Regions from separate parts of the Streptomyces sp. NPDC045431 genome, predicted to be linked through region 1. Evidence: riboswitches for the same ligand, from Rfam matches in the RefSeq annotation. Region 1 holds a riboswitch; the other holds the start of a gene.
The links. A riboswitch is a leader RNA that binds a small molecule or an ion and turns the genes downstream of it on or off. The one in region 1 is predicted to bind S-adenosylmethionine.
Positions count from the first base shown of each region.

Region 1 (15,587 bases):
GGGCATGGACAAGGGCGTCGCCCTCATGGACCACGTCCGCGCCACCGGCGCCACGACGGTCCTGTACGCCGGCGACGACCTCGGTGACCTCCCCGCCTTCGCGGCCGTCGAGAAACTCCGCTCCGACGGCACCCCGGGCCTCCTCATCTGCAGCGCCAGCGCCGAGGTCCCCGACCTCGCCACCCGCGCGGACCTGGCGGTCCCGGGCCCGTCGGCGGTGGTGGACCTCCTGCAGTCGCTGGCCCGCCGGGTGGGTTAGCCCCCACCCCTCCCCCCACGTCCCTGGCGGGCGTGGGGGTGGGTTAGCCCCCACCCCTCCCCCCACGTCCCTGGCGGGCGTGGGGGTGGGGGAAGAGCCCCTTAACCCAGCTCCCGCAGCGCCTGCAGCTGGTCCAGGAACCACTGGTGGGGCGGGAGCGCCGTCGCCGCGGAGGCGAGGCGCTTCGTGCGTTCGTCGCGTTCCGCCGTCGGCATCGTCAGGGCCTCGTGGAGCGCCTCGGCGGTGCCGGTCACGTCGTAGGGGTTCACGGTGATCGCCTCGTCGCGCAGCTCCTCGTACGCGCCCGCCTCCCGCGACAGCACCAGCGCGCAGCCATGGTCGGAGACGACGGGGACCTCCTTGGCGACGAGGTTCATGCCGTCGCGGATGGGGTTGACGAGGGCCACGTCCGCGAGGCGGTAGGCGGCCAGCGAGCGGGCGAAGTCGTCCTCGACGTGGAGGATCACGGGGGTCCAGCCGTCGCGGCCGTACTCCGCGTTGATCTCGTCCGCCAGCTGCGACACCCGCGCCGTGTACTCGCGGTACACGGGCAGGTCCTGCCGGGAGGGGTAGGCGAAGGCGAGGTGGACCACCTGCTCGTGCCACTCCGGGCGCTGTTCCAGGAGGGCGCGGTACGCCAGCAGGCCGCGCACGATGTTCTTGGAGAGCTCCGTGCGGTCCACGCGGACGATCACGCGCCGGTCCGCCCCGCCGATCTGCTCCCGCAGCGCCGCCATCCGGTCGTCCACGTCCGCCCGCCGCGACCGCTCGCGCAGGAAGTCCGCGTCCGCGCCCAGGCCGTGCACGCCCAGGTACGTCCGCCGCCGCTGATGGCCCGGGATGCGGTACTCGAAGCTCGGCTCCTGGTCCCGGGGCCAGTACGCCATCCCGTCGTAGTGCCCGAGCACCGCCTGGCAGCAGTCCTGGAAGGCGCGCCGCCACCGCGAGGTGAGGAAGCCGAGGCGGTCCGCGCCCAGCATGCCGAGCAGCAGCTCCTCGGCGATGTCGTCCGGCAGCATCCGGAAGTACTCCGGCGGCGCCCACGGCGTGTGGGAGAAGTGCCCGATCCGCAGGTCGGGGCGGAGCTCGCGCAGCATGCCGGGGGCGAGCGCCAGGTGGTAGTCCTGGATGATCACCGTCGCGTCCCGGTCCGCCTCCGCCGCCAGCGCCGCCGCGAAGGCCCGGTTGTACAGCCGGTACGCGTCCCACTGGCGCCGGAACTCCGCGTCGTACACGGGCTCCAGCGGCGTCTGGTACAGCATGTGGTGCACGAACCACAGCACCGAGTTCGCGATGCCGTTGTACGCCGCCGAGTGCGTCGCCGCGTCGATGTCGAGCATCCGCACACCGGGCTCGGAGATCCCGCGCCGCACCGCCTCCCGGTCGCCGTCGCTCAGCGCCGCGCACACCCACAGCGCCCCCGCGTCCGGCCCGATCGCGGACAGGCCCGAGACCAGCCCGCCCCCGCCTCGCCGGGCGTCGAGCGTGCCGTCCGCACGCGGCACGTAGCTGACCGGACCTCTGTTCGAAGCAACGAGAATCTGGGGCGCCATGGAGACGAACCTAGCCCGTAGCCGAAACGCTCAAACGTACGCCCGTCACGCCACGCGCCGCCGTCGTGTGTACTCCGCCACACTCGCCATCGGCGGCCGCTCCTCCGTGTCCACCGCGTGCGTCCGCGGCACGAACCCCGTCTCCCCCCGGTCGAACTGCGTCAGCCGCGGCCGCACCAGGTGCCCCCGCGACAGCCGCAGCTGCGCCGTCCGGTAGATCGCCGCCGCCATCCGCCCCAGCGCCCGGTCGTCCTGGTGCCGGTGCTTGCGCACGCCCACGTCCACCTGGGCCAGCGCGTCGAGCCCCACCGTGTGCAGCGCGTCCACCAGCAGGCCCAGCTCCACCCCGTACCCCACCGGGAACGGCAGCCGCTCCAGCAGCGAGCGCCGCGCCGCGTACTCGCCGCCCAGCGGCTGGACGAACCCGGCCAGCTGCGGCCAGTGCAGGTTCAGCAGCGGCCGCGCCACCAGCTCCGTCACCCGCCCGCCCTGGCCGACGGCACCGCCCAGCGGCCGGTCGTACATCGCCTTCACGAGCTGCACGGACGGGTCGGTCAGCAGCGGCCCCACGATCCCGGTCACGAAGTCCGCCGAGAAGTCGACCAGGTCCGCGTCGACGAAGCACACGATGTCGCCGCTCGTCACGAACAGCGACCGCCACAGCACCTCGCCCTTGCCGGGCAGCGCCGGTATCCGGGGGAGTATCGCGTCCCGGCGCTCCACCCGCGCCCCGGCCGCCCGCGCCACCTCCGCCGTACGGTCGGTCGAGCCCGAGTCGATCACCACCAGCTCGTCCACCAGCGGCACGGCGCCGGACATCAGCTCGCGGCGGATCACGGTGACGATCTCGCCGACCGTCGCCTCCTCGTTGAGCGCCGGCAGGACGACACTGACGGTCGTACCGCGGGTCGCCCCGCGTTTCGCAGCGAGCAGCTGGTCGAGCGGTCGCTCCGCAACGGACCAGGACCGCCGGTCCAGCCAGCGCTCCACCTCTTCCAGCACGTGATCTCCATCTCGCGTATCGGACGACCATCTCGAGCGTCCAGGGGTTCGGTTACAGTCTTGAACAACGCGGATGGCCGACACATGTCGGGTCCCCCGCGCACACAATCGAATACCGCTCATCCAGAGGGGCAGAGGGATACGGCCCGTTGAAGCCCCGGCAACCCTCCAGTCGGCACTCGCACATCTGCGCAACGCGAGGCCCCGGCTAGGGAAGGTGCCAAATCCGTCTCATGGCGAAGTGCGCCATGAGGAAGATGAGGAGAAAGGGCCTCGCCTCCATGGCTGTACAGACCGTCGCCACCCCGGACACCACCCAGAACGTCGACCTCGGGCCCGCCTCCGCGCTCTCCTGTCGCGAATGCGGTGAGCGCTTCGCCCTCGGCCCCCTCTTCGCCTGCGAGCAGTGTTTCGGGCCGCTCGAGATCGCGTACGACCTGCCGAGCGGCGACCCCGAGGCCCTGCGCAAGCGGATCGAGGCCGGGCCCGCGAACATCTGGCGGTACGCGCCCCTGCTGCCCGTCCCCGCCGACGTCGCGGACAAGCCGAACCTGAACCCGGGCTGGACCAAGCTCGTCCAGGCCGACAACCTGGGCCGCGAGCTCGGCGTCGAGCCGGGCAAGCTCTTCGTCAAGGACGACTCCGGCAACCCGACGCACTCCTTCAAGGACCGCGTCGTCGCCCAGGCCCTGGAGGCCGCCCGCGCCTTCGGCTTCACCACCCTGTCCTGCTCCTCCACCGGCAACCTGGCGGGCGCGGTCGGCGCCGCCGCCGCCCGGGCCGGCTTCCGCTCCTGCGTGTTCATTCCGCACGACCTGGAGCAGGGCAAGGTCGTCATGGCCGCGGTGTACGGCGGTGACCTGGTCGGCATCGAGGGCAACTACGACGACGTCAACCGCTTCTGCTCCGAGCTCATCGGCGACCCGCTCGGCGAGGGCTGGGGCTTCGTGAACGTCAACCTCCGCCCGTACTACGCGGAGGGCTCGAAGACGCTCGCGTACGAGATCTGCGAGCAGCTCGGCTGGCGGCTGCCCGACCAGATCGTCATCCCGATCGCGTCCGGCTCGCAGCTGACGAAGATCGACAAGGGGCTGCAGGAGCTCATCAAGCTGGGCCTGGTCGAGGACAAGCCGTACAAGATCTTCGGCGCGCAGGCGGAGGGCTGCTCCCCGGTGTCGGCGGCCTTCAAGGCCGGCCACGACGTCGTACGCCCCCAGAAGCCGAACACCATCGCCAAGTCGCTCGCCATCGGCAACCCCGCCGACGGCCCGTACGTCCTGGACATCGCCCGCCGCACCGGCGGCGCGGTCGAGGACGTCAACGACGAGCAGGTGGTCGACGCGATCAAGCTGCTGGCCCGTACGGAGGGCATTTTCGCCGAGACGGCGGGCGGTGTGACCGTGGGTGTGACCAGGAAGCTGATCGAGGCGGGCGTGCTGGACCCGTCCCTCACCACCGTCGTGCTCAACACCGGCGACGGCCTGAAGACCCTGGACGCCGTGGCTCCGACGACCGGCCCCACCGCCACGATCCGCCCGAGCCTGGACGCGTTCCGCGACGCCGGCCTGGCCTGACCCGACCTGAGCTCGTACTGAAAGGCATCACGACATGAGCGTCAACGTGCGCATCCCCACCATCCTCCGCACGTACACGGGTGGCCAGGCCGAGGTCCCGGCGGAGGGCGCGACCCTCGCCGAGGTCATCGAGTCGCTGGAGAAGAACCACCCGGGTATCGCCGCCCGCGTCCTGGACGACCAGGGCAAGCTGCGCCGCTTCGTCAACGTGTACGTGAACGACGACGACGTCCGCTTCGAGCAGGGTCTGGAGACCGCCACGCCGGACGGCGCGGGCGTGTCGATCATTCCCGCCGTGGCCGGCGGTTGCTAGCCCAGGGATAGCGCTTTCCGGAATTGCCCCCTCCGCACACGGTGCGCAGGGGGCATTTCCGCATGGTTGAGCGCGGTAGAGTTGGGGAAGCCCCCGCCGCCGGTCATGTCACGCGCATATGAATTCACGCCCCGGCGCGACAAGATGCAGTCAAAGTACCCGTGCCTGATGCGCCGAATGTGCGCTTTGCCGGGCCCGACTTGCCCAGGATTCTGGCGAATTCCGCCTACTTTTCCGTTCACGCGTGCTCGGAATTCTCGTCCGATTGACCTGTTGCAGACGGCAGTTGGACAGATACATTCAGCGGCGGTCGACGCGTTCCGGCGCACGCCCGTTCCTGTCAGCGGGTGAGGTCTGACCCGGGTCCGCGAAGTGCGGTCCTGTGCAAGGGCCAGTAATAGGGGAGTTAGGCATGGCTCAGGGCACCGTCAAGTGGTTCAACGCGGAGAAGGGGTACGGCTTCATCGCGGTCGACGGTGGTGCGGATGTATTCGTCCACTACAGCGCGATCCAGATGGACGGCTACCGCACCCTGGAGGAGGGTCAGCGAGTCGAGTTCGAGATCTCGCAGGGCCAGAAGGGTCCGCAGGCGGACATGGTCAAGCTCGCCGGCTAGCAGCAGACGCGTTTCGGCCAGCGACTTTCACAGTGGTGCCGAGGGGCCCGCATCCGCACAGGATGCGGGCCCCTCGCGCGTGCGCGCCCGCGTACACGCGTAGGGGATCGAGGGCTCCCGATCCCTGGGAGATCCCCGGGAGGAGCTTGCACTCGAAGGGGTCGAGTGCTAATCATTGGCGTTAGCACTCTGAAGGTGAGAGTGACAACGAAGGACCGAGTCGGTGAGGTCCGCAGGCCGGTGGGGCAAGGAACCACAGGGGCATGCAGGCCGTCCGTCGCGGGCGCCAGCGCGGTCCGGAGCATCCACCCCAGTCCGGGAGGACCACTTCACATGGCCAAGATCATCGCGTTCGACGAGGAGGCACGGCGCGGCCTCGAGCGCGGCATGAACCAGCTCGCCGACGCCGTCAAGGTGACCCTGGGCCCCAAGGGTCGCAACGTCGTCCTCGAGAAGAAGTGGGGCGCCCCCACGATCACCAACGATGGTGTCTCCATCGCCAAGGAGATCGAGCTCGAGGACCCGTACGAGAAGATCGGCGCCGAGCTGGTCAAGGAAGTCGCCAAGAAGACGGACGACGTCGCCGGTGACGGTACGACCACCGCGACCGTCCTCGCCCAGGCGCTCGTCCGCGAGGGTCTGCGCAACGTCGCCGCCGGCGCCAACCCGATGGCCCTGAAGCGCGGCATCGAGAAGGCCGTCGAGGCCGTCTCCGGTGCGCTGCTCGACCAGGCGAAGGAGGTCGAGACGAAGGAGCAGATCGCCTCCACCGCCTCCATCTCCGCCGCCGACACGCAGATCGGCGAGCTCATCGCCGAGGCGATGGACAAGGTCGGCAAGGAAGGCGTCATCACCGTCGAGGAGTCCCAGACCTTCGGTCTGGAGCTGGAGCTCACCGAGGGTATGCGCTTCGACAAGGGCTACATCTCGGCGTACTTCGCCACCGACATGGAGCGTATGGAGGCCTCTCTGGAGGACCCGTACATCCTGATCGTCAACTCCAAGATCTCCTCCGTGAAGGACCTCCTCCCGCTGCTGGAGAAGGTCATGCAGTCGGGCAAGCCGCTGCTGATCATCGCCGAGGACGTCGAGGGCGAGGCCCTGTCGACGCTGGTCGTCAACAAGATCCGCGGCACCTTCAAGTCCGTCGCCGTCAAGGCCCCGGGCTTCGGCGACCGCCGCAAGGCCATGCTGAACGACATCGCCATCCTCACGGGCGGCACGGTCATCTCCGAGGAGGTCGGCCTCAAGCTGGAGAACGCCGGTCTCGACCTGCTGGGCCGCGCCCGCAAGGTGGTCATCACCAAGGACGAGACCACGATCGTCGACGGTGCCGGTGACAGCGAGCAGGTCCAGGGCCGCGTCAACCAGATCCGCGCCGAGATCGAGAACTCCGACTCGGACTACGACCGCGAGAAGCTCCAGGAGCGCCTGGCGAAGCTGGCCGGCGGCGTGGCCGTCATCAAGGCCGGTGCCGCCACCGAGGTCGAGCTCAAGGAGCGCAAGCACCGCATCGAGGACGCCGTTCGCAACGCGAAGGCGGCCGTCGAGGAGGGCATCGTCGCCGGCGGTGGCGTGGCCCTGATCCAGGCCTCCTCCGTCTTCGAGAAGCTGGAGCTGGAGGGCGACGAGGCGACCGGTGCCAACATCGTGCGCCTGGCCCTGGAGGCCCCGCTGAAGCAGATCGCCGTCAACGGTGGTCTCGAGGGCGGCGTCATCGTCGAGAAGGTGCGCAACCTGCCCGTCGGCCACGGCCTGAACGCCGCGACCGGTGAGTACGTCGACATGATCGCCGAGGGCATCATCGACCCCGCCAAGGTGACCCGTTCCGCTCTGCAGAACGCGGCCTCCATCGCGGCGCTGTTCCTCACCACCGAGGCCGTCGTCGCCGACAAGCCGGAGAAGGCGTCCGCCCCGGCCGGTGGCGGCATGCCGGGCGGTGACATGGACTTCTGATCCCGCGCGGATCGGTAAGCCCGGTTACGGAACCGAGGGCGGCACTCCCCGACGTGGGGGTGCCGCCCTCGGGCGTTCCCGCGCCGCGGGCGTCATCGACCCGGGCCCCTCCGTCAGACCGTTTCGGTGCGGTCCTTCGGACCGTCGGCGAGGTGATCGAAGAACTCGTCGATCAGAGCGAGCAGCCCGGCCACGGCGTGCTCTTCGGTCTCGCGCGACCAGGGCTCCTCGGGACGGCCGTCGGGAAAGACCAGCTTCTCGGCCAAGAGCCAGTACACCAGGTTCCAGCCGTAGCCCAGCTTGGTGGCGAGCCACTCCCGGAACCCGTCCAGCAGGGCTCCTTCGGAGGCGGTGTCATAGCCGTTGAGGAACCCGACCACCGCATCGAAAGTGACCCTGCCGACGAACATCCCCGGGCGCTTCTTGAAGTGGGCCCAGACGTCCTGGTGCGACCGCGTCGGCTTGTCCCAGCCGCGCCCCCAGGCAGCGGGCATGTGCGCATCGCCGGTGCCGGCCCCCCAGGTGGAGTACGAGACCGCCTCCGGCCCCACGCCGAGAGCCGCGAGGACGCTGCCCACGCGGGCGGCCGAATCGACAGGCCCGCCCGACCGGGTCCACACGTGGGTTCCCGGAGCGTCCCCCTCGTGGTGGGTGACGACGAAGTCCGTCCCGTCCAGCACGAAGAACGCGGTCCGCACACTGCCGCGGCTGTCCCACGAGCTCTCGAGGGTCAGCCCCAGCCGCCGCGCCACCTCCTCCAAGTCCACCGAGAGCAGGGCCAGCGCACGCAACGGCCAGGCCACGCTCTGGTACATGGACACCTGCCGCACCGGGCTGCGCCCACCTGCCCGGAGTTCCGTCGTGGGCTCCCCGTCGCCCTGCCCATCCCGTTTCCTGATCACCTCGGTCACGAGGCACAGTCAACCAGTCGGCCCCCCGGGTGGCCTACGTGGCGGCCTGGTGGCCCAAGCGCGATCCCAGCAGGCCGTGCGGCAGGTACCCGGACCGGACACCGAGGTCCCACCCGTGGACCTGGACGGCGAGGCAGGCCAGGGCGAGGGGGCCGAGGGGGAGGAGGGACCGGGGCGCGGGATCACCGGCACCGGCCTCGACGCTCTCCCGGTACGCGACCAGCCGGGCGACGAGGGCGTCCTCGAAGGCGTGCTGGTCGTCGTCGAGCAGGACGCGGAGCAGCCGCTGGTCCGCGCTCAGCGCGTCGCCGACCTCGTCGAGCCGCCGGGCGGCCTCCGCGCGCTCCCCGGCGTCGGGCTTGCGCAGCGGAACCGTCGGCCAGTCGCGGGGCAGATGCCCGGCCGCCTCGGTGAGATAGGGGCACAGGGCGTCCATGGCGGCCAGGTCGGCGGGATCGGAGACGGAGGTGTACCGGTTGTAGGGCACGCCGTCACGGATGGCGGGCGCGTAGTCGCCGCGCAGCAGCAGCCCGGTGACCCGCTCCTCCCGCAGGTACCCGCTGACGACACACGTCTCGAACATGTCGAGCCAGGTCCGCGCGGTGGGCGCCTCCCTGACGACGTCCCGGAAGGTGATGGGCCCGTCCCCGAACTCGTCGTCGTCCGGGTCCGTGCTGATCCGTTCCCCGATGAGCGAGAACTGGAGGTCCTGGTCCCCGTCCGGAAAGCACATGATGCTCAGCACTCCGTGCAGACACTCCGCGGCGGTGACGGCGACCCTGCCGGTCGCGGCGTCGAGCCCCGGCTCGGCCACCGCTCGCGCGGCGACATGGTCGAGCAGTTCGTCCGCCATGGCCCGGATCAGCGCCGGCGAGATGCTGCCGTACCGCAGCGAGTGCCACCGCGTGTAGGCCCGCCCGTGGATGTCGTCGAGCGCCTCGGCCAACCGCTGCTCGCCGACCTGATGGCCTGCCACTTCCCGCACGTTCCCCGCCCCTTCATGCACTCCATGACTGAACGGAGCACGTTAGCAACAGGCACTGACAGCACTGGAGCGTCTTCTCGTCAAGGGATTGCTCCCCTGACGCGGCCGGGCCCAGGGAGCCTCCGCTAGGTAGGCGCCGCATAGCAACGAACGGCCACCCGCTGCTCCGGGCCCCACTGCTGTTCGACCGTGGCCAGCAGCTCCCAGCCGAGCCGCTCGTACAGGGCTGCCGCCGCAGTGTCCGAAGCCAGCACGTCCAGCACCGGGTGTACGCCGAGGTCCCGTGCTTCCGTGACGGCCCGCGCCATGAGCAGCGCACCGATGCCATGGCCGCGGGCCCACGGGGCGACGAACAAGCGGTTCACCACGGCGGCCCGGTCGGTACCCCTCCCCGTACGGACGCTCCACAACCCGGGAGCCGCGTCCGCCGGGTCACTCCGCGACAGGCCGATGTGACCGGCTGGGCGGCCCTCCAGCTCTGCCACCCACGAGGCGATGAGCGACGAGGGGGTGAGCCAGGCGCCCGGAAGGTCGGGCCAGTTGACCGGATAGCCGTCGCGCTGATGGACCTCCGCCAGTATCCGCACGCAGTCACCGAGGTCGCGCTCGGTCCGCTGTCGGATACGCGGGGGACTCGGGCGCACGTGCGCGCCGGACCTGATCTCGCCGGACATCCTACGAGTCGCTTCCGTCGAGCGGCTCGGCGAAGTCCCTGGTCAAGGCCCTGGGGGCGTCGGTCTCCTCGCCGGCGTCCGCGGCGATGCCCAGATCACGGCGCATCGCCTCCCTCGCGACGCCTATCAGCGCCCAGAGCGCGTGCTGCGCTTCAGCGGCCGACTGCAGGGTTTCGCCTGGCTGGGGGTTCCCCTGTTCCAGGCGCTTGATCTGTCCGTAGACCCTGGTCAGCGCTGCGTTCACTTCCCGAGCGGGATCGATCACCCCGTCGGGGGCGATCATCAGAGCCTCGGACCACCGGTCACGGTAGGCGTCCTTGGTTCCCTCCAGGGCCGCTACGTCCTCCTGCCCGGGCGTGCGGTCCCGCATGACGTACAAGTGCCGACTGAGTGCCGTGGCGAACTGCCGGGCATCCCGGTGCAGTTGCGTGTAGCAGCTGCGGCGCAGCTCACGGTACTCGCGGGCTTCCTGGAGGGCTTGGGCCATCTCCAGCTCGCGCCTCTTGGCCCGGTCGGCGCCCTGCTGGGTGAGCAACGCGCCCCCGAGAGTTCCCGCGACACCGGCGATCGCGATCAGTACGGCCCCCACGTCCATGCGGACACCCTAGACGCCGCGATGTGCGTCAAGGAGCTGTTCCCCTGACGCGACCGGGTCGAGGTGCACTAGGGTGCGCCGATGTCATCGATCAAGCATTTCCAAGTCACCTTCGACTGCGCGGAACCCGCGCGCGTCGCCCGCTTCTGGTGCGAGGTCCTGGGGTACGTCGTATCGGCGCCGCCGGAAGCGGACGAGTGGTCCGCCTGCGTGGACCCTTCGGGGGCGGGCCCGCGGCTGTACTTCCAGCGCGTTCCCGAGGGCAAGGCCGCCAAGAACCGGGTGCACCTCGATGTGCGGGTCGCCACCGGGCTCGTGGGGGAGGAGCGCCTCGCCGCCCTTGAGGCCGAGTGCGCGCGACTGGTCGCGCTCGGCGCGGTCCACGTGCGGACGCTGCTCGCCGACGACGAGAACGAGTCCTGCATCGGGATGCAGGACATCGAGGGCAACGAGTTCTGTCTCGACTGAGCGTCCGAGAGGGCGGCCCGCGGGCTGGGACGGCCTACGGGCCGAAGACGAGGCCCACGCCCGCGAGCACCCCCGCAGCAAGCGAGCACAGCGCGATCCGCTGCCCCTCCCGTAGGTAGCGGGCGCGGGCCCTCCGCTCCTTGCGGATGGTTTTGGCCGTCCCCATGTGCAGACGCTTCGGGAACTGCGGGTGGTGCACGAACGCGTACGTCTCGCCCACCACGTGCGCGGGCCCGACCGTCGCGCCCTGCTCGTGCCGTACGTACGTCCCACCGGGCCCTTCAAACTCGTACACCGCGTGTGCGAACCGCCCCTTGCCGAACGGCACCAGACTCACCAGACGTGCCTGCACCTCGATGCCGGTTTCGTCGAGCTCCGTCATCTTCTTCAGCACTGTCCGCTCGCCCTTGACGCACATCAGACCGAACATGAGGCCCGGCACGGACGCGATCGCGAAGCATATGAGCACTGCGTTCACCAAGTTCACACAGCGGACCGTACGGCACCCTCGGCCCTGCCGTAAGCCCCGCAATCCCTTCACCGTGCGGTCGAAGGCAGCTTACGATCACGCCCATGTCGATCCCATCGCCCATACCCATCCTCCGGGGCAACCGGGGAACCGAGCTCCGCTGCGAGGGCGAAGATCTACTGCTGCGTCGCTCCGACGAAGAACTGCGCATCCCCTTCGCGGCGATCGCCCGGGTGCGTGCCGAACGGCGCGACGTGACCGTCGAGCTGACCGCCCCGGCCGGTGCCGAGCCGACCGCCTACCGGGTCGAGGACGTGAGCGCGGCCGCTGCGGCCGTCTTCGCCGACGCCGTGACCGACGTACTGCCCGAACGTCCCGCAGGCGAAGAGCCGGTCGACGGCTCCGCCCTGGTCACCGTCCGCAGCCTCCGTGCCGCAGCCGACGGCGCGGCGGACGGCGAAGGGGACGAGGAGCCGTACGAAGAGCCACCCCTTGTGGGGCGGGCCGCCCTGGCCCCCGGCGTCGTCCTGGCGGTCCTCTCCGTGACCGTCTGGGTCGCCGGCGGCCACGTGGGCCGTGCCATCGCGACGCTGCTCCTCGGCTCCGTCGGAGCCTGGCTGGGCTTCCACGCGTGCCGGATGCTGTGGGACGCCTGGGACTCCTGGTACCTGCCCCGCTACGGCATCACCGTGGAATTCACGCAGGTCATCCTCGAAGGCGAGGCCGTCTTCGCCTTCACGGACAGCAGCGGAGCGGTACACCGCGTCGGCCGCAACGTCCTTTGGTGCACCACAGGCCAAGCCGCCTACCACCCGCGCAACCCCCAGCGCGCCGTGGCCGGCCGGGGCTGGCGCGGCATCGTCCCGCATCTCGCCCTCGGCCTGTTCGTGGCCGCCCTCGCCACCGCCGTCGGCTACGGCACGCTCGCCCTCGCCCTCCCCGCCTTCGACGGTTAGGCCGAACGTTCCAGGCCGGGCCCGCTCAGCCCGCGTAGTCCTTCAGCTCCCCCGTTTCGAGGGTGATGCCCACGGGGTCGGGAAGCTCGACGGTGTCGCCGTACTTGTACGGGACCTGCTGCTGGTAGGTCCCGTGCGACGGATCGCTGTGCACGACCAGGGTGTCGGAATCCCGGTCGACGAGGAGGAAGACCGGGATGCCCGCCTGGGCGTATCCGGTGCCCTTCTCCTTGCGGTCCCGGAGGTCGGTGTCGGAGTCGTACGAGGTGACTTCCACGGTCATGAGGACGCCCGACGGGTCCGCCCATTCGCCGTGCCCGGCGAAGTACCGCCTGGGCGCGAGGGCCCCGTCGGACCGGGCCCGCCCCTTCCGGTAACCCTCGACCACGAGGCCCCGCTCGGGGTAGAGCCTGAGGTCGGGGCGGTGATGCATGCACTGCTCCAGAAGCCACATGATCATTTCGTCGTGGTCGCCGTCGGGCACGGGCTTGACCTTCAGCTTTCCGTTGATGAATTCGAGCGTGACGGTTTCCGGGGCTCGGCGGGCGAGCTGCTCGAACTCCTCTACGGACATCTGCGGGCGCTCTGCGATGCCAGGGGTCATGGTGTCGCCTCCTCCCCTACAGAGTGCCCCGCCTCTGGTGCGGGTGAGCTGAACTGTCATGCATGGCTCCTTTCGGGTCGCAGGCCGGCCGCCGCCTTCGTCGCCGCCGCGTGGGCGTGGACGCGGGCGGCCGGCAGGGGTGCCGTGGGCCGTTCGGGCACCGCCTCGCCCCGGCAGGGGCCGCATTCGCCGTCGCGGAGGGCCTCCGGGCGGGCCGGGTCGCCGCAGCGGGCGCACTCCAGGATGCGCAGCGGCGGCCGGTACGGCTCCGTGCGCGGCGGCGGGATCTTGGTCGTGAGGCGGGTCCGGGCCAGCGCCAGCGGACGGTGCACGGTCTCCGGGAGCCCGGCCGTCAGAGCGATCCGCACCTGCTGCTCGGTCGCCCCGCGCTCGAACCACTCGTCCACCAGCGGCGCCAGCACCCCGCACTCCCCGGCGGACAGCGACATCATCGGCACCTCGCGCCCCAGGGCCGCCAGCAGCACGTACGCCCGCGACAGCGTCTGGCGCCGGGGCTTGTCCTCCGGTACGTCCCCCCGCTGGAACGCCGCCCACCACTCGTCGTCCCTCGCCGTCCGGGACCACCACGTGCGCGTCACCCACTGCTGGGGGCCGTCGCCGAGCGTGTGCTCCCGCCCCCGGCGCAGGTGCCCCGCGCGTACGAGGTTGTTGAGCGCCGTCCGCAGCGCGCACTGCCCGTACTCCGGGAGCACCTTCGCCAGCGTCTTCACGGAGATGTCCGCGCCGTCCGTCAACCTGTCGATGTACCCGGCGATGGACGCCTCGCGCGGCGGCAGGTGCGCGAAGTCACTGCTCGTCGGCGGTTTCTGGCCAGGCGCGGAACGCTTGCCGTAGCCGGGGCTCGCGAGGGGGTGCGCGGCAACACTAAGCTCTTCGTCATCCATGGGATCGGGCCTTTGCGATCTCGATGGCTAGACCCCCGCAGGTGTTGTCAGCACCTCGCGGGGGTTGTTCGTTATTCGGGCACGCTAGAGCGTTGACACGCTGCGTGGCAAATCGACTCCGAAGGGTCAACATGCCGGGTGGGTGGGCGGGTTCATGACCAGACCCATGAACCCAATCCTGTGAAGAAAGCTCGAATCTCGGGGCTTGAGCCTCGGGCCTACGCTGGAGATATGGCCGTCGACGTCCTGTCGGAGATCGTGATCGACGCGCCGTGCGACCTGGTCGCCGCGTACGCCGCCGATCCCTCGAACGCGCCCGAGTGGTACGCCAACATCGTCTCTGTTGAATGGCGGACCCCGCCGCCCCGGACCGCCGTCGAGGTCGGCTCCCGCGTCACCTTCATCGCGCGCTTCATGGGGCGGCGCTGGGTCTATACGTACGAGATCACCGAGTACGAGCCCGAGCGGCGCCTCGTCATGCGAGCGACCGAGGGCCCGCACGACATGGAGACCACCTACACCTGGGAGCCGTACGGACTCGACGGCACCCGCACCCGCATGACCCTCCGCAATCGCGGCGGCCCCGGCCACCGCTTCGCCGAGCCCGCGGTGCGCTACGCCAACCGCAAGGACCTCCGGAACCTGAAGGCCCAGATGGAGTGGCGGATGGACCCCGACGCCTGACCGGTGCCGGGGCCTCCGCCTTACTGCTTGACGCCCGCTACGAACGCGGACCAGGCCGCCGCCCGGAACACGAGCTTCGGGCCGTGCGGGTTCTTGGAGTCGCGGACGGGGACGATGTCGGGGTTGCCGTCGGCGACTTCGAGGCAGTTGCCGCCGTCGCCGCCGCTGTGAGTGGACTTGCGCCAAGTCGCCACTTCAAGGCAGTCGCCGCCGCTGCCGCCGCTGTAGCTGGACTTGCGCCACTCAAGGATTTCGATCTTCATGGGCGTAATCCTCCGCCACTGATTCGATCAGGGCCAGGGATTCGACAGGGGGCAGTGCACTGGCCCCGACCAGATCGTAGGCCAGTTCGTACTGTCGAACCGTGGTCGGGTCATCTTCCAGCCGTCCCGTACCCATTGCCTGAAGGTATGCCAGAGGAGGCGCGTCCTCGAAGGCCATCAGCTTGAGCGAGCCTTCAAGTGCCATGTGCGCGCCCGCGCCGAATGGCAGCACCTGCACGATGATCCGGTGCTGGCGCGCCAACTCCGCCACTTGTCGAAGTGCTTCCGTCATCACTCCCGGACCGCCGACCTCTCGGCGTAGCACCGCCTCATCCAGTACTGCCCAAAACAACGGCTTGGTTGGATCGTCGAGCAAGTTGGCGCGGTCGAGTCTGGCCTCGGTGAGCTCGTCGATCAACGCTTCCGGTGCGGTCGGGTGGTACGCGCGGAACACCGTCCGCGCGTACGCCTCCGTCTGCAACAACCCCGGGATCAGTTGCGGCGCGTACTCCTTGATGGCCACCGCCAACGCTTCCGCTTTCGCCGCCTCCGCGAAGTGGTCCGGGTACTTCGACTTGCTGGCCGCTCCGCAGTTGCGGGCGAAGAAGCCGTTCGTACCCAGGATCTCGTCGAGCCGGACCGCCATCTCCGGTGTGATCCGCCGGATGCCCAGCTCCAGCTGGCCGATGAACGAGCCGCTCACGAAGAGCGCCGCGCCCAGTGAGTCCTGGCTGTGACCTGCGGCTTCGCGCAGATGGCGCAGCTCGTTTCCCAGCAGCGCGCGCGGCGAGGAGAACGGA
Region 1 covers NZ_JBEZAQ010000003.1:128,715-144,301, forward strand. Annotated here, with positions in the region: gene otsB (trehalose-phosphatase) at 1-259, shown strand, start outside; gene AB0A69_RS09080 (trehalose-6-phosphate synthase) at 361-1,812, opposite strand; gene AB0A69_RS09085 (glucosyl-3-phosphoglycerate synthase) at 1,858-2,814, opposite strand; SAM riboswitch class I at 2,931-3,078, shown strand; gene thrC (threonine synthase) at 3,096-4,388, shown strand; gene AB0A69_RS09095 (ubiquitin-like small modifier protein 1) at 4,423-4,701, shown strand; gene AB0A69_RS09100 (cold-shock protein) at 5,114-5,317, shown strand; gene groL (chaperonin GroEL) at 5,651-7,273, shown strand; gene AB0A69_RS09110 (hypothetical protein) at 7,387-8,184, opposite strand; gene AB0A69_RS09115 (immunity 49 family protein) at 8,219-9,169, opposite strand; gene AB0A69_RS09120 (GNAT family N-acetyltransferase) at 9,295-9,843, opposite strand; gene AB0A69_RS09125 (hypothetical protein) at 9,845-10,438, opposite strand; gene AB0A69_RS09130 (VOC family protein) at 10,520-10,906, shown strand; gene AB0A69_RS09135 (hypothetical protein) at 10,941-11,393, opposite strand; gene AB0A69_RS09140 (hypothetical protein) at 11,480-12,331, shown strand; gene AB0A69_RS09145 (Uma2 family endonuclease) at 12,357-12,935, opposite strand; gene AB0A69_RS09150 (hypothetical protein) at 12,992-13,840, opposite strand; gene AB0A69_RS09155 (SRPBCC family protein) at 14,072-14,524, shown strand; gene AB0A69_RS09160 (DUF397 domain-containing protein) at 14,545-14,787, opposite strand; gene AB0A69_RS09165 (helix-turn-helix transcriptional regulator) at 14,768-15,587, opposite strand, start outside.

Region 2 (15,587 bases), on a different contig from region 1:
TCGGCGGCCGCGAGGGCGGCGGCGCCGCGCGCCGAGGCGGGGACCTCGTTGCCGAGCTCCACGCGGTCGCTCGCGGCGCGGCTGGCGCGCTGCTCCTCCTCCTGCATCTTCGCGCGCTCGGCGGCGGTGAGCGTGTTGAGGAGCTTCTGGGCCTCGGCGAGCTTGCCCTGGAACGCCTTCTTCTTCTCGCCGAGCGTCTTGCGGACGTCCTCGAGGTCGGCGAGCTTCGCGGTCGCCTCGGCGCGCTCCTGGGCGAGGGTGCGCTGCTTGGCCTGGATGGTCTCCAGGACCTCGGCCTGCTTGGCGCTCAACTGGTCGACGGCGGAGGCCTTGTCGAGGTAGTCGTCCGGGTTGGAGGAGAGGAAGAGCTGAAGGGAGGGGTCCATGCCGCCGGCGCGGTACTGGGCGCTGGCCACCGAACCGATGCTGTCGCGCAGCGTGTTGAGCTCTTCCTGGCCGCGCGCCACCTTGTCCTGGAGGGCGCTGATCTCCTTCTGGAGCTTCTCGCGCTGCTCTTCGGCGAGGTTGTACTGCTCCGTGGCCTCCTCGGCCTCGTGGTGGAGCTTGTCGACCTTGGCCTTGACCTCGCTCTTGCTCGGCTTGGGGTCTGCCTGAGCGGCCTGGGAGGACAGGGCGACGGCAGCGGCGGCGGTCGCGGTGAGCACGGTCACGCGGGCACGGCTCGGCTGCTTGGGACGACGGTGGGACGCCACGGAGGCGAGCTCCTTCTCCTTCGAGAGCCGCCTCGGCCCTTCGGGGACTGCGCGGGAGAGGCGGTTCCTTCGCTGTCACCCCGGGTGGGCGATCAACTGCGCGAAGGTTCGAGCAGACCCTAGTGACCATGCTGTGATCAGTTCAAATCCTCATGCGAAAAATCTCGCTCAGGGGCCCCATTCTTTACACACATTCCACGCTGTGTCATGAGCACTTGACGTTACGTTCGCGCAACTGGTTTCTCAGAACGGGTCGAATTCGGGCAAGAGGCCCGGGAATTCACGAGAGCCGCGAAAGACGCTTCAACAGCAGCGCGGAGGAGACCGGCCGCGCACCCGACTTGGCCACGCCGTCGGCCACCTCGCGGTCCGTGGAGACCACGACCACGGGCCGGCCCGGCGGTTCCGCGCGCACCAGCTGACGGATCAGTTCGTCCGCCGTCACGCCCGGCTTGGAGAACAGCACCCGCACCCCGCGCGGCGGCGCGAGCAGCACCGGCGCGGCGAGTTCGGCGCCGTCGAAGACACAGGTGACCTCCGCGCCCGTGCGCGCGGCCAGCGCCGACAGGCCGCCGAGCAGCCGCAGCCGCTGCTTCTCCAGCGGCATCGTCGGATAGCCGGTCTTGGTGACGTTGTAGCCGTCCACGACCATGTGCGCCTGCGGCAGCGCCAGCAACTGGTCGAGCAGTGCCGGATCGGTCTCCGACAGGGCGCGCGCCGCGATGTCCTTGGGTGACATCCGGCCCGGCTCGACCGCGTCGACGGTGTCCGCCGGATGGACCGAGACCGGCGGCAGCGCCAGCTCGCGGCGCAGGCCCTGCGCCGACTCCAGGACGGTGTCCAGCAGCAGCCGCACCCGCATGTCCTCCACCGAGCGCCCCTCCCGGGCGGCCCGGCGGCTGGCCTCCAGAGCGGCCTCCGTCTCACCGAGCCGCGCCTTGAGGCGCCGCGTCTCGCTCTCGGCGGCGGAGACCTGCGCCGCCGCCTCGGCCCGGATCGCGTCGATGTCCGCCTGCGTACGGCGCAGGGCGGCCTCGCCGCGCTTGACATCGCTCTGCGCGCTGCGGAGCTTGCGGTGAAGCGATTCGGCTTCCTTGCGGGCCGCGTCCAGCTCGGCGCGCAGCCGCTCCGTCTCCGTACGGGTCTGCGCCCGCGCCTCGGCGAGCTCCGCGCGCAGCCGCTCCAGCTCCCGGCGCCCCTCCTCGTCGGCGCGCTCGGCATCCGCCCGCTGGGCCTCCTCGCCGGCCGCGGCGACGAGCTTCGCCCAGCCGGCGGGGCGCAGCACGTAGGCGGCCGCGGCGACGTCGACGGGGTCGGCGGCCGCCGGCGGCGAGCCGCCCTCGACCGCACCGGCCAGCTCCGGCTGCGCCTCCTTGAACCGCTCGCCGATCCGCTGCCGGAAGACCGGGTCGCCCTCCAGGGCGGCGGCCATGGCGTTGCCCGCGAACTTGACCCGGCGGGACGGGGTGAAACGGGCGTACTGCCGCAACTGGGCGGGCAGTTCCGCGACGGTCAGACCGCCGAAGGCGTCCGACACCAGTGCGACGACCCGGCGCCGCACCCCCTCGGGCATCGGGCGGTCGAGCGCCTCGGCGGCGTCTCCGGCCGCGCCGGCCGGTTCAGCACCGCTTGCGGGCTGCTCCACGTTCTCACCCCACTACCCGTCGTCCTCGCCCCCGCCGGGCCTCCCGTCAGGAGGCGGCGTCCGGCCTGTCCACCAGCTCGATCTGGTCCACCGCGCTGCACCAGCGGCACCGGACCGACTCGATGGTCTCACTGACCACCTCGCGCTCCTCGACCTTCGGCTCACCGGCGAGGTCCAGATGGACGTACTCGACGACCTTGGAAGACCTGGTCACGTCGAAGCGCGTCAGATTGCCGCAGAGCGCGCACCGCCAGCGGGTCGTCGCGGTCGGCATGGGAACCGTCGTCATGGGTGCCGTCCTCTTTCGTACCGGTCGTGCCGGGTGCGAGCCCGCGGTGCGCCATCGAACTGCGGATGTACTGCCCGTAACCCTACGGCCTCACGGGTACCCCTGTGGCCCGGCGAGGCACCCTGTCCCGCTCCCTCCCTTTACGTCATGATCTGTGCATGATCGAGCGGGGTCCGGTGGTGACGTACGGCGTGATGGCGGCGTGCTGTCTGGTCTTCCTGATCAGTCCGGTGTCCGGCCTGAACCACGAGTACGGCACCGGTGACGCGCTCCTCGCGGCGCAGAGCGCGTACTTCCGGCGCTGGGGGGTGATCCCCGCCGAACTGCTGACCGGCACCCCCGGCGCGCTGCCGTCCCCGCTGACGGCCCTCTTCGTCCACGGAAGCTGGCTGCACCTCCTCGGCAACATGCTGTTCCTCTACGTCTTCGGCGCCATGGCCGAGGAACGGCTCGGGCACCTGGAGTTCGCCCTCTTCTACGTGGGCTGCGGCTACCTCGCGCTCGTCGGCTACGCCGTGGCCCACGCGCACTCCGCGCAGACCCTCGTCGGCGGCTCGGGCGCCATCTCCGGAGTCCTCGGCGCCTTCCTGTTCCTCTTCCCGAAAGCCCGCGTCACCAGCCTCTTCCCCTTTCTCTTCTTCCTGCCCCTGCGGTTCCCCGCCTGGATCGTGCTGGTCTTCTGGTGCGTCCTCCAGTGGCTGGCGGCCCGCGGCGCGGGCGCCGGGCCCGGGGTCGCGTACCTGGCGCACCTGGTGGGCTTCGGCCTGGGGTTCCTCTACGCGTGGGTCCGGTACGGGTGGAGGGCTAGAGTGAAGGCCCAGACAGCGGGCCCCGAGGGAGAAGGACAGCCGTGATCACCGCGATCGTGCTCATCAAGACCAGCGTGGACCGCATCCCCGAGATCGCCGAGTCGATCGCCGCGCTGGAGAACGTCAGCGAGGTCTTCTCCGTCACCGGCACGTACGACCTGATCGCCATGGTGCGGGTGGCCAAGCACGACGACCTGGCGGACGTCATCCCGGGCCGCATCAGCAAGATCCCGGGCGTCGAGGCGACGGACACGCACGTCGCGTTCCGCACGTACTCGCAGCACGACCTGGAGGCGGCGTTCGCGATCGGCCTCGACGCGTAGGTTGCTCTCGCGGGGGGCGTGGGTTGCTGCCCGGTGGGCGGCTTTCCGCTGCGCGGTGGCTTGGGCCCGGTGGGTGGTTTTCCGCTGCGCGGTGCTCTTGCCCGGTGGGCTCCGGGCGGGTGCCGGGGGTTCTGGTGGGGGGTGGTCGGACTCTCGTTCACCGCGCTTCGCGCGAGTTCAGTCGTTTGACGTCCGACCACCCCCCACGCTCCACCCCCGACCCCCTCACGTGGTCGGGCTCGATCCACAGCCGGTGCGTGCATCCCCCTGTGGGTGCCCACACGCCGCCGCCGAGGGAGCTGGGCGCGTCGCAGCTGCCGCGCTCCGGAGTGTGGGAGCGCCAGCCGCCAGGGACCGGAAGGGGCGAAGGGGGAAAGCCCCTCGCGGCGCGAAGCCGCCGCGCTCCAGGGTGTGGGGGCGTCAGCCCCCACGTACACCTCCCCCTCCCGGGGGGTCTGGGGCGTCAGCCCCAGTTACGGGAAGTGGGGGTCCCCCCACGCCCGCAGGGCGTAGGGGGAGGGGTGGGGGGACAAACCCCCGCCCGTGACGTGTCACCCTTCAGGGGGGTGGGGCCCGGAGCACGGGGCTCGAAGGGGCGCGGTCGGGGAGCATGCGGTTCATGAAGGAGCCTTCATCTCGCGCTCATTCGCGGCGGCGTACACCCCGCCCAGGATGGCCGCATGGCCTTCACCCACCGCATGGCTACGCTCGCCGCCGTCGTCGCCATCCCCCTCGGGATCGCGGCGACCAGCTATCTGCTGACCGACTCCCCCGAGGCGCCCCACGTACCGGCCGAGGTGGAGCTGGACGCCACGCCGCGACCGAGTGCGAGCGGCCGGAGCCAGAGCCCCGCGAGCCCCGCGCCCGCGAGCCCCGCGCCCGCGAGTGCCTCGCCGTCGGCGGTGCCGCCGAGCCGGACGTACGCGCCCGGCGGCACGCCGAACGACACCGTCGTGCCCGGGCCGCCCGCCGCCAAGGTGCCCGCACCGGCCCCGGGGGACGACGACGATGACGACTTCGGTGACGACGCCCTTGACGAGAACTGACCGCCGCGTCTCCGCGCGCGTACGGATCCTGCTGTGGCTGCTGCTGGTGATGGCCGTGGCGCTCGCCGCCGTGGCGACGACCACGCGGTCGATCCTGCTGCGGGACGTGGACCACCGGATCAGCCAGCTGCTGACGCAGGAGACGCGGGAGTTCGCGAACTTCGTGGACCAGGGCGTGGACCCGGCCGACGGTGCCCGGTTCACCGAGCCGCGACGGCTGCTCCAGGTGTTCCTGCAGCGCCAGTACTCCGACCCCGACGAGGAGTTGCTGGGCCTGACCGAGGGTGCGGGCCCCGCGCCGGACGTGCTGCGGCAGCCGCGGGACATCGCGGAGGACATCGCCCTGTACCGGGACCGCGACGCGCTCGCGCGGATCTTCGCGGCGGACGCCCGCTCCGGCACGCTGGAACGCCCGCAGGGCGAGGTGCGGTGGGCGAAGGTGCCGATCAGCCCGGCCGGTACGGCGCCGCAAGGCGCGTTCGTGGTGGCGTTCCACGCGGACCACGAACAGGCGATCGCCGCCGAGGCGTTCCGTACGCAGCTGGCGATCTCGGGGGTCGCGCTGCTGATGACGACGGGGATCGGCTGGGCCGTCGCGGGCCGGATCCTCGCGCCGGTGCGGGTGGTCCGGCAGACCGCCGCGCAGCTGACCGAGCAGGACCTGACGCGCCGGATCCCGGTGCAGGGCCGGGACGACATCGCGCTGCTCGCGGAGACGTTCAACGCCATGCTGGACCGGCTGGAGCGGGCGTTCGCCGCGCAGCGGCAGTTCGTCGACGACGCCGGCCACGAGCTGCGCACGCCGATCACCATCGTGCGCGGACACCTGGAGCTGATGGGCGACGACCCGGCCGAGCAGGCGGAGACCATCCGGCTGGTCACGGAGGAACTGGACCGGATGAGCCGGATCGTGGAGGACCTGCTCCTGCTGGCCAAGGCGGAACGCCCGGACTTCGTGGCGCCGGAGCCCGTCCAGCTGGGCGAGCTGACGGCCGACGTCTTCGTGAAGGCGCGGGCGCTCGGCGAGCGGGAGTGGGTGCTGGACGGGGTCACCGACCGCGAGGCCGAGCTCGATCCGCAGCGCATCACGCAGGCGATGGTCCAGCTCGCGCAGAACGCCGTCCAGCACACCGTGCCGGGCCAGCGGATAAGGATCGGTTCGCGGGAGGTCACGGGTCGCATCGAGCTGTACGTGGCCGACAGCGGCGTCGGCGTGCCGGCCGAGGACGCCGGTGTGATCTTCGAGCGGTTCCGGCGCGGCAGCTCCCGGCGCGGCACCCGTACCAGCGGCGGCGCGGGGCTCGGGCTGTCCATCGTGAAGGCCATCGCCGAGGGCCACCGGGGCCGGGTCGAGCTGCGTCCCACCGAGGGCGGCGGCGCCACCTTCGTACTCGTACTGGAGGAAGAGGACGCGTGAACCGCATTCTGATCGCCGAGGACGAGGAGCGGATCGCCTCCTTCGTCGAGAAGGGGCTGCGTGCCAACGGCTTCACCACCACGGTGGCCGCCGACGGCGACACGGCGCTGGACTACGCCGTCACGGGCGGCTTCGACCTGATGGTGCTGGACATCGGGCTGCCGGGCCGTGACGGCTTCACCGTGCTGCGGGAGTTGCGCGAGGCACGGGTGACGCTGCCGGTGATCGTGCTGACCGCGCGGGACTCGGTAGGGGACACGGTCGCCGGGCTGGAGGGCGGCGCCGACGACTGGATGACCAAGCCGTTCCGCTTCGAGGAGCTGCTGGCGCGGGTACGGCTGCGGCTGCGCACCGCCGCCCGCGCGCCCGAGGTGACGGTGTTGCGCAGCGGCGACCTGAGCCTGGACCTGCGCACCCGGCGGGCCCGCGCGGAGGACCGGACCGTCGACCTGACGGCCCGTGAGTTCGTGCTGCTGGAGCTGTTCCTGCGCCACCCGGGGCAGGTGCTGTCGCGGGAGCAGATCCTGTCCCATGTGTGGGGGTACGACTTCGATCCGGGGTCGAACATCGTGGACGTGTACGTGCGCAACCTGCGCAGGAAGCTGGGGGCGCGGCGGCTGGAGACGGTGCGGGGCATGGGCTACCGCATGCCGTAGATGAACTTTCCCTCATAGAAGCCTCATTGAGGGCTCACGGCGGGTGGGGAGACTCGGTGGTGTGACGCTCTCCCTCAGCCGGGCGGTGTGGCTGGGTGCCGCGCTCGGCTTGTGCGCGGTGCTGGCGATACCGTCCTACTTCCCAGGACTCGGCGCCGACGCGCGCCTCACGCTGGGCGTGTTCATCCTCGCCACCGTCGCCTGGATCGCCACGCCCGTCGACGACACCTACATCGCGCTGGGCGCGGGGCTGGCGCTCACGGCGACCGGTGTGATCAGCAGCGAGACGCTCTTCGCGACGCTGGGTGATGAAACGATCTGGCTGCTGATCTGCGCGTTCGTCCTGGCGGCGGCGGTCACCCGGACGGGCCTCGCGGGCCGGGCCGCGGCGTTCCTGGTCAGCGGGGCCCGTACGGTGCGCCAGCTGGTCCACCTCACCACCGCCGCGCTGGTGGTGACGTCGTTCGCCGTCCCGGCCACCTCGGGGCGGGCCGCGCTCGCCCTGCCGGTCTTCCTGGCGCTGGCGAAGGTGCTGGCGGACCGGGGGCGGCTGGTGGTGATGCTGGCGCTGCTCTTCCCGACCGTCGTCCTGCTGTCCGCCGTCGCCACGCTCATCGGCGCGGGCGCGCATCTGATCACGGTCAACGTGCTGTGGGAGCAGTCGGGGCAGCGGCTGGGGTTCGTGGAGTGGCTGCTGCTCGGCCTGCCGCTCGCGGTCGTGTCGTCCCATCTGGCCGCCGAGGCGGTGCTGCTGACCTCCACGTCGCGGGCCGACCGGCGCGGCCCGGTGCGCATCACGCCCGCCGACATCGAGGCGCACTCCCCCGCGCCGGTGACCGGGCCGCTGTCCATCGCCGAGGCGCGCTGCGCGCTGCTGCTGGCCACGGTGGTGGTGCTCTGGTGCAGCGAGCCGCTGCACCGGGTGTCGCCCGCGGTGGTGGCGCTGATCGGCGCGGTGGTCGCGTCGTCGCCCGCGCTCGGGACCGTACGGCTCAAGGACGCGCTGCGGACGGTGCCGTGGCCACTGCTGCTGTTCATGGCGGCGACGATGGCGATGGGTGTGGCGCTCGCCGACTCGGGGGCGGCGGGGTGGCTGGTGGCGGGGCTGCCGGTGGACGCGCCGCCGTGGCTGTTCCTCACCGTGGTCGTGGTCGTCTCCACGGCCGCGCATCTGGTGCTGCAGTCCCGTTCGGCCCGCTCCTCGGTGCTGGTGCCGCTGGTGGTGGCGGCCTCGGCGGCCGCCGGGGTCAATCCGGTCACGGCCGCGCTGGCGTCCACCGCCGCGGCCGGGTTCTGCCACACGCTGCCCGCGTCGGCCAAACCGGTGGCCCTGTTCGCGGACGTACCGGACGGCGTGCCCACCTACACGCCGCGTGACCTGCTGCGGCTGTCGGCCGTGCTGGCCCCGCTCACCGCGGGCGTGGTGCTGCTGTTCGCCCTGACCGTCTGGCCGCTGCTCGGCGTGCCCGTCCTCCTGGAGTCCCACCCATGAGCCACTCGTACCGCATCGCCGTCGCGCCCAGCGGCTTCAAGGAGTCCCTGTCCGCGCGCCAGGCCGCCGAGTCCATCGCCGAGGGCGTGCGGCGGGTCCTGCCGGGCGCGCGGCTGGACCTGATCCCGCTGGTCGACGGTGGCGAGGGTACGGCGGAGGCGCTGGCCGCCGCGACCGGCGGGCGGTTGGTGCCGTGCGTGGCGACCGGGCCGCTGGGCTCACCCGTGGAGAGCCACTTCGCGCTGCTCGGCGACGGTTCGGCGGTGGTGGAGATGGCCGCCGTCGCGGGTCTCGCGCTGGTGGAGCCGGGCCGCCGCGACCCCGGCGCCACGACCACGTACGGCGTCGGCGAACTGCTGCGCGCGGCCCTGGACTCCGGTGCCCGCCGCATCCTCGTCGGCTGCGGCGACTCCGGTACGTCGGACGGGGGCGCCGGCGCGCTCCAGGCGCTGGGCGTACGCCTGCTGGACGCGGACGGCCGCGAACTCCCGCGCGGGGGCGCCGCCCTGGGGCGGCTCGCGGCCATCGACGCCGACGGGCTCGACCCGCGCCTCGCGGAGACCGAGCTGCTGGTGGCGTGCAACCCGTACAACGTGCTGTGCGGCGAGCGCGGCGTGGCGCGGGTCTTCGGCCCCCAGAAGGGCGCCTCCCCCGCTCAGGTCGAGGTCCTGTCGGCGGCCCTGGAGCGCTGGGCTGCGGCGCTCACGGAGGCGTTCGCCCCGGGCGTCGACCTGCGCGGGGCGCCCGGCACCGGCGCGTCCGGCGGCCTGGGCGCGGGGCTCGCGGCGCTCGGCGCCCGGCTGCTGCCCCGGTTCGAGGTGCTGCTCGACGGGCTGGACCTCGGCGCGCGCCTCGCCCGCGCGGACCTGGTCATCACGGGCGAGGGCGCCCTCGACGCGCAGACCGTGCGCGGGAAGATCCCGGGCGAGGTGGCGCGCCGCGCCCGGGAGGCGGGTGTGCCGGTCCTCGCGCTGGCCGGCACGCTCGGCCCCGGCGCCCGCGACGCCGAGCTGGACGCCTACGAGTCGCTGGCGCCCGGGCCGCTGCCGCTCCAGGAGTCCCTGGAGCGGGCGGCCGAGCTGCTGGCGGACGCGGCCGAGCGGGCGCTGCGCACGGTCCTGGTGGGCACGCGGCTGGTCAGCCGCGGTCGGGCACACACCGCCCGTCCTCCGTACGGTAGTTCCACTTCGCCCCGTCCCGCACGAGCTCCTTCACGGCCCGAACGAAACGGTCGACGTGCTCATCCGGCGTCCCCGCCCCGAAGCTGACCCGGATCGCGTTGAGCGACTTCTCGCCGGGCGGGGCCGCCTCGGGCGCGCCGCACTCGCCGACCTGCTGCGGGTCGCTGCCGAGCAGCGTCCGCACCAGCGGGTGGGCGCAGAACAGGCCGTCGCGCACGCCGATGCCGTACTCGGCGGAGAGCGCCGCCGCGAAGTGCGAGCTGTTCCAGCCGTCGACCACGAAGGAGATCACGCCGACGCGCGGGGCATCGTCGCCGAAGAGCGACAGCACCCGCACCTCGGGCACCTCGGCCAGGCCCTCGCGCACCGTGCCGATGAGGTACCGCTCGCGCGCCACCAGGTCGTCGAAGCCGGCCTCGGTGAGCGCCTTGCAGGCGGAGGCGATGGCGTACGCGCCGATGACGTTCGGCGAGCCGGCCTCGTGGCGGGCCGCGGTGGTGTGCCACTCGACGTCGACGCCGCCGTCGGCGCGCCGGGCCACGGTGCGGGAGGCGCCGCCGCCCGCCAGGTACGGCTCGGCCTCCTGCAGCCAGTCGGGCCGCCCTGCGAGCACGCCGGAGCCGAACGGCGCGTACAGCTTGTGCCCGGAGAAGGCGACCCAGTCGACGTCCAGGTCGCGTACGGACACCGGGTGGTGGGGCGCCAGCTGGGCGGCGTCCAGCACGATGCGGGCGCCGTGCGCGTGGGCGGCGGCGGCGAGCTCCCGTACCGGCCACAGCTCACCCGTCACATTGGACGCGCCGGTGACGCAGACGAGGGCCGGGCCGTAGGGGTCGCGGTCGGCGAGGGCGCGCTCCAGCGTGTCGACCGCCTCGCCCGGCGTGCGGGGCGCGTTGAGGTAGGTGACGCGGGCGTCCCTCCAGGGGAGCAGTGAGGCGTGGTGCTCGGTCTCGAAGACGAACACCTGGCAGTCGGCGGGCAGGGCGGCGGCCAGCAGGTTCAGCGAGTCGGTGGTGGAGCGGGTGAAGACGACCTCGTCGTCCTCGCGGCAGTCGAGGAAAGCGGCGACGGTGGCGCGGCTGTTCTCGAAGAGGTCGGTCGACAGCTGCGAGAGGTACCCGGCGCCGCGGTGCACGCTGCCGTAGTACGGGGCGTACGCGGCGACGTCGTCCCACACCCGCTGGAGCGCGGGAGCGCTGGCGGCGTAGTCGAGCGCGGCGTAGGTGACCTCGCCGCCGGTGACGAGCGGCACGGTGACATCCCGGCCCAGAACGGGCAGCGGCGTACAAACGGACTGGTCGGCGGCAGCGGTGAAGACGGACATGGCGAACTCCCGTACAGGGCAGGCGAATTCGACGCGTCGACGCACAGGGGTGCGGACGCGGCGGAAGGAAAAAGGGGATGCCGAAGAAGGGGCGATACGCCCTATCGCATTCGCTTGCTCACGAGACTGCTCCCTTGAGGACCAGGACCCCAGGGTGTGCAGGGGTCCGCGCTTGCCGCAGACCTCGCTGCCTGCGACCTGGTCTTCACCCGGGGCACCCCGCCACGGACGGAGGGTTGCCGGACAGCGGGCCGGGGCCGTAGTCGCTGTCACTCATGACCTTGAATGGCATCATGCCATACGTCTCGGCATGCGCAAGGCGCAGTCCGGTTCTTGAGACAAGAAGGGCCGGACCGCGCCTTGTGTCACACCCACCCGCGCGGGTTCAGCGGTGGCTGGCCTCCACCCACCGGTCGAGCGCCGCGCGCGCCGCGCCCGAGTCGATGGACTCGGCCGCCTTGGCCATGCCGGCCCGGATCTGCTCGGTGAGCGGCGCGTCCGTCGGCTCCAGCGCCACCAGCGCCGCCGCGGAGTTGAGCAGCACCGCGTCCCGCACGGGCCCGGTCTCCCCCGCGAGCAGCCGGCGCGCCACATCGGCGTTGTACGAGGCGTCCGCCCCGCGCAGCGCCTCGACCGGTACGAGCGCGATGCCCACGTCCCGCGGGTCGAAGGACTCCTCACGCACGGCCCCGTCCCGTACCACCCACACCTTCGAGGTGGCGGTGGTGGTCAGCTCGTCCAGCCCGTCGTCGCCGCGGAAGACCAGCGCGGAGGAGCCGCGCTCGGCGAGGACCCCGGCGAGGATGGGCGCCATGCGGGCGTCCGCGACACCGGTGGCCTGGGCCTTGACCCGGGCGGGGTTGGTCAGCGGCCCGAGGAAGTTGAAGGTGGTGCGGATGCCGAGCTCCTTGCGGGCGGCGGCCACATGGCGCAGCGCGGGGTGGAACTTCACCGCGAAGCAGAAGGTGACGCCCGCCTCCTCGGCGACCTCGGCGACCCGCCGGGGCGTCAGCTCCAGGTTGACGCCGAGCTTCTCCAGGACGTCCGAGGCCCCGGAGGCGGAGGAGGCGGCGCGGTTGCCGTGCTTGACGACCTTGGCGCCGGTGCCGGCGACGACGATCGCCGACATGGTGGAGATGTTGACCGTCTTGGCGCCGTCGCCGCCCGTACCGACGATGTCGACGGAGGGGCCGGGCACCTCGATCAGGTTGGCGTGCGCGTACATCGTCCGGACCAGGCCGGAGATCTCCTCGACGGTCTCGCCCTTGGCGCGCAGGGCCACCGCGAAGCCGGCGATCTGGGCGTCGGTGGCCTCGCCGCTCATGATGCGGTCCATCGCCCACGCCGTGTCGTCGGCGCTCTGGTCGCGCCCCTCGAGCAGGCCGTTCAGTACCACGGGCCAGGAGCGGCCCGCCGCGTTGTCGCCTCCAGCGGGTGGTACAGCGCTCATGGTCGCTCCTGGTGTCCGTACGTATGGGGATGACCACAGCCTATCGAGCCACGGGCACGGCAAAGAGCCCCGTCCGGTGAATGGACGGGGCTCTGTGCGGTGTGGCGACCGTGTGGGTCAGGCGGCGAGTGCCGGTCGATCAGTGGTGGCCGTGGCCACTGGCGATCTCCTTGTACTCCTCCACGCTGGCCTTCGGGACCTGGTTGCCGTCCCCGAAGTAGCCCTTGCTGAGCTTGGCGCGGAGCTTCTCCTTGCGGGTCGGCTTGCGCTCGACGCCGTTCTCGTCGACCGTCGGGCCGATCTCGGCCGGCGTGTACTGCTCGTGCGCGGTGAGCGCGTGCAGCTGGGCCTGGCTGAGGGGCTCGTGGATCTCGACGAACTCGCCGTGCGGCAGGCGCTTGATGATGCCGGTCTCCCGGCCGTGCAGCACCTTGTCCTTGTCGCGCCGCTGCAGACCCAGGCAGATCCGCTTGGTGACGACGAAGGCGATGACCGGACCGAGGAAGAAGAAGATCCGGACGAACCAGGTGATCGCGTTGATCGACAGGTGGAACTTGATGGCGAAGATGTCGTTGCCACCACCGATCAGCATGATCATGTACGCGGTCACCCAGGCGACACCGAGGGCGGTCCGGGTCGGCGCGTTGCGCGGCCGGTCCAGGAGGTGGTGCTCCCGCTTGTCACCGGTGATCCACGACTCGATGAACGGGTACATCGCGATCGCGCCGAGCATGAGGCCGAAGACGACCAGCGGGATGAACACACCCAGGACGAGCGTGTGGCCCCACAGGGTGATCTCCCAGCCCGGCATGACACGGATCAGACCCTCGGCGAAGCCCATGTACCAGTCGGGCTGGGCGCCGGTGGACACCTGGTCCGGACGGTACGGGCCGAGCGCCCAGATCGGGTTGATCGTGAACAGCGCGGCGATGACCGAGATGACACCGAAGACCAGGAAGAAGAAGCCTCCGGCCTTGGCCATGTACACCGGCAGCAGCGGCATGCCGACGACGTTCTTGTTCGTCCGGCCGGGGCCGGGGAACTGCGTGTGCTTGTGGTAGAAGACCAGGATCAGGTGCGCCACCACGAGGCCGAGCATGATGCCCGGCAGCAGCAGGATGTGGATCGAGTAGAACCGGGCGATGATGTCGTGGCCCGGGAACTCCCCGCCGAACAGGAACATCGAGATGTACGTGCCGACGATCGGCGTGGACAGGATCGCGCCCTGGGTGAAGCGGACACCGGTGCCGGAGAGCAGGTCGTCCGGGAGCGAATAACCGGTGAAACCGGTGAACATGCCCAGGACGAACAGCAGGAAGCCGAACAGCCAGTTGACCTCACGCGGCTTGCGGAACGCGCCGGTGAAGAAGACGCGCATCATGTGCACGAACATGCCGGCGATGAAGATCAGCGCCGCCCAGTGGTGGATCTGCCGGATGAGCAGACCACCGCGGACGTCGAAGCTGATGTCCAGGGTCGAGGCGTACGCCTCGGTCATGCGGATGCCCTGCATCGGCACGTACGAGCCGTGGTACTCGATCTCGTTCATGCTCGGGTGGAAGAACAGCGTCAGGTACACACCCGTGAGGATGATGATGATGAAGCTGTAGAGGCAGATCTCACCGAGCATGAAGGACCAGTGGTCCGGGAAGATCTTCCGCATGTTGGCCTTGGCCAGGGAGTAGATCCCGAGACGGCCGTCGGCCCAGTCGGCCACCCGCTCGCCGGCGGGCGCCTTCCGCTGTGCGTCTGTTGCGGTCGTGGTGCTCATCCGCGCTCCCAGAATGCAGGACCGACGGGCTCCTCGAAGTCGCCGAGCGCCTCGAGGAAGCCCTCGTCATTGACGCCGATCCGCAGCTGCGGAAGGGCGTGACCGGCCGGGCCGAAGATGACGCGGGCGCCGTCGGAGAGGTCGAAGGTGGACTGGTGGCACGGGCAGAGGACGTGGTGGGTCTGCTGCTCGTACAGGGAGATCGGGCAGCCCACGTGGGTGCAGATCTTGGAGAAGGCCACGATGCCCTCGTGCGACCACTCGAGCTCGCGCTTGTCCTTGATGTCCTCCGGCTGGATCCGGACGATCATCAAGGCATCCTTGGCGATCTTCGTGTTGAACTCGTGGTCGTGCTCCTCCAGGCCCTCGGGCTTGGCGAAGGTCAGCGAACCGACCGCGACGTCCTCGGGACGCAGCGGCTCGTTCGTGTTCATGTTGATGAGCTGCTTGCCCTTGGCCCACGACGTGTGGAACAGCTTCTTCTCGGGCAGCGGGCCCAGCTCGCGCAGCAGCACCACGCCGGAGAGCGGCACCATGGCCAGCGCGCCGAGCATCGTGTTGCGGATCAGCGGACGGCGGCCGATCGCGGACTCCCGCGCGCCGTCGGCGAAGTCGGCCATGACCTTGGCCTTGACCTCGGCCGGGGCCTCGATCGGGTGACGGTCGTCCGCGACCTCGTGGTCGGACATCAGGGTGCGGGCCCAGTGGACCGCGCCCGCGCCGATGCAGAAGAGCGCGATGCCGAGCGTCAGGCCGAGCGACAGGTTGGTCGCGCTGACGTGGCCGAGCGGCCAGACGTACACGAGCTTGTCGACCGGGAAGATCACGAACGAGGCGATGAAGCCGATCGTGGCCAGCATCGACAGCGTGAACAGCAGGGCGACCGTGCGCTCGGACCGCTTGGCGGCCCGCTCGTCGATGTCCTGGATGCGCGGCTTGTGGGGCGGCAGCCCCGGGTCGGCGAACGGGTTCTCGGCTACCGCCGTGCCGTGCGCGGCGTCCTGCTTGTGCGGCAGGCTCTCTTCGGAAATGTCTTGGCTACTCATGACTTCTTGGCCTTAGCGGTGTGGGCCGCGACCCAGACGGCAACAGCGATCAGCGAACCCAGACCGAAGATCCAGCCGAACAGGCCCTCGCTGACCGGTCCCAGACCGCCCAGCGCGAAGCCGCCGGGAGTCGGGGTCTCGTCACCGTTCACGGTCTTGATGTACGCGATGATGTCCTTCTTCTCCTTCTCCGGCATGGTGGTGTCGGGGAAGGACGGCATGTTCTGCGGGCCGGTCTGCATGGCCTCGTAGATGTGCTTCTCGCTCACGTCCTCGAGGCTGGGCGCCCACTTGCCCTTGGTGAGCGCACCACCCTCGCCGGTGAAGTTGTGGCACTGCGCACAGTTCGTGCGGAACAGGTCACCACCGCGGGCGATGTTCGCCCCGTCGGGGCTGTACTGCTTCTCGGTCGGCGTGGCCGGGCC
Region 2 covers NZ_JBEZAQ010000001.1:531,851-547,437, reverse strand. Annotated here, with positions in the region: gene AB0A69_RS02465 (NlpC/P60 family protein) at 1-713, opposite strand, end outside; gene AB0A69_RS02460 (NYN domain-containing protein) at 994-2,358, opposite strand; gene AB0A69_RS02455 (hypothetical protein) at 2,405-2,647, opposite strand; gene AB0A69_RS02450 (rhomboid family intramembrane serine protease) at 2,806-3,501, shown strand; gene AB0A69_RS02445 (Lrp/AsnC ligand binding domain-containing protein) at 3,498-3,779, shown strand; gene AB0A69_RS02440 (small hydrophilic protein) at 4,460-4,825, shown strand; gene AB0A69_RS02435 (HAMP domain-containing sensor histidine kinase) at 4,788-6,242, shown strand; gene AB0A69_RS02430 (response regulator transcription factor) at 6,239-6,898, shown strand; gene AB0A69_RS02425 (SLC13 family permease) at 6,960-8,390, shown strand; partial or broken gene AB0A69_RS02420 (glycerate kinase) at 8,387-9,526, shown strand; gene AB0A69_RS02415 (aminotransferase class V-fold PLP-dependent enzyme) at 9,528-10,895, opposite strand; SAM riboswitch class IV at 11,059-11,176, opposite strand; gene trpD (anthranilate phosphoribosyltransferase) at 11,281-12,345, opposite strand; gene AB0A69_RS02405 (ubiquinol-cytochrome c reductase cytochrome b subunit) at 12,485-14,116, opposite strand; gene AB0A69_RS02400 (Rieske 2Fe-2S domain-containing protein) at 14,113-15,162, opposite strand; gene AB0A69_RS02395 (c-type cytochrome) at 15,159-15,587, opposite strand, start outside.
Region 2: linked by a shared signal. The riboswitch ahead of AB0A69_RS02415 (aminotransferase class V-fold PLP-dependent enzyme) and the one ahead of thrC (threonine synthase) in region 1 are both predicted to bind S-adenosylmethionine.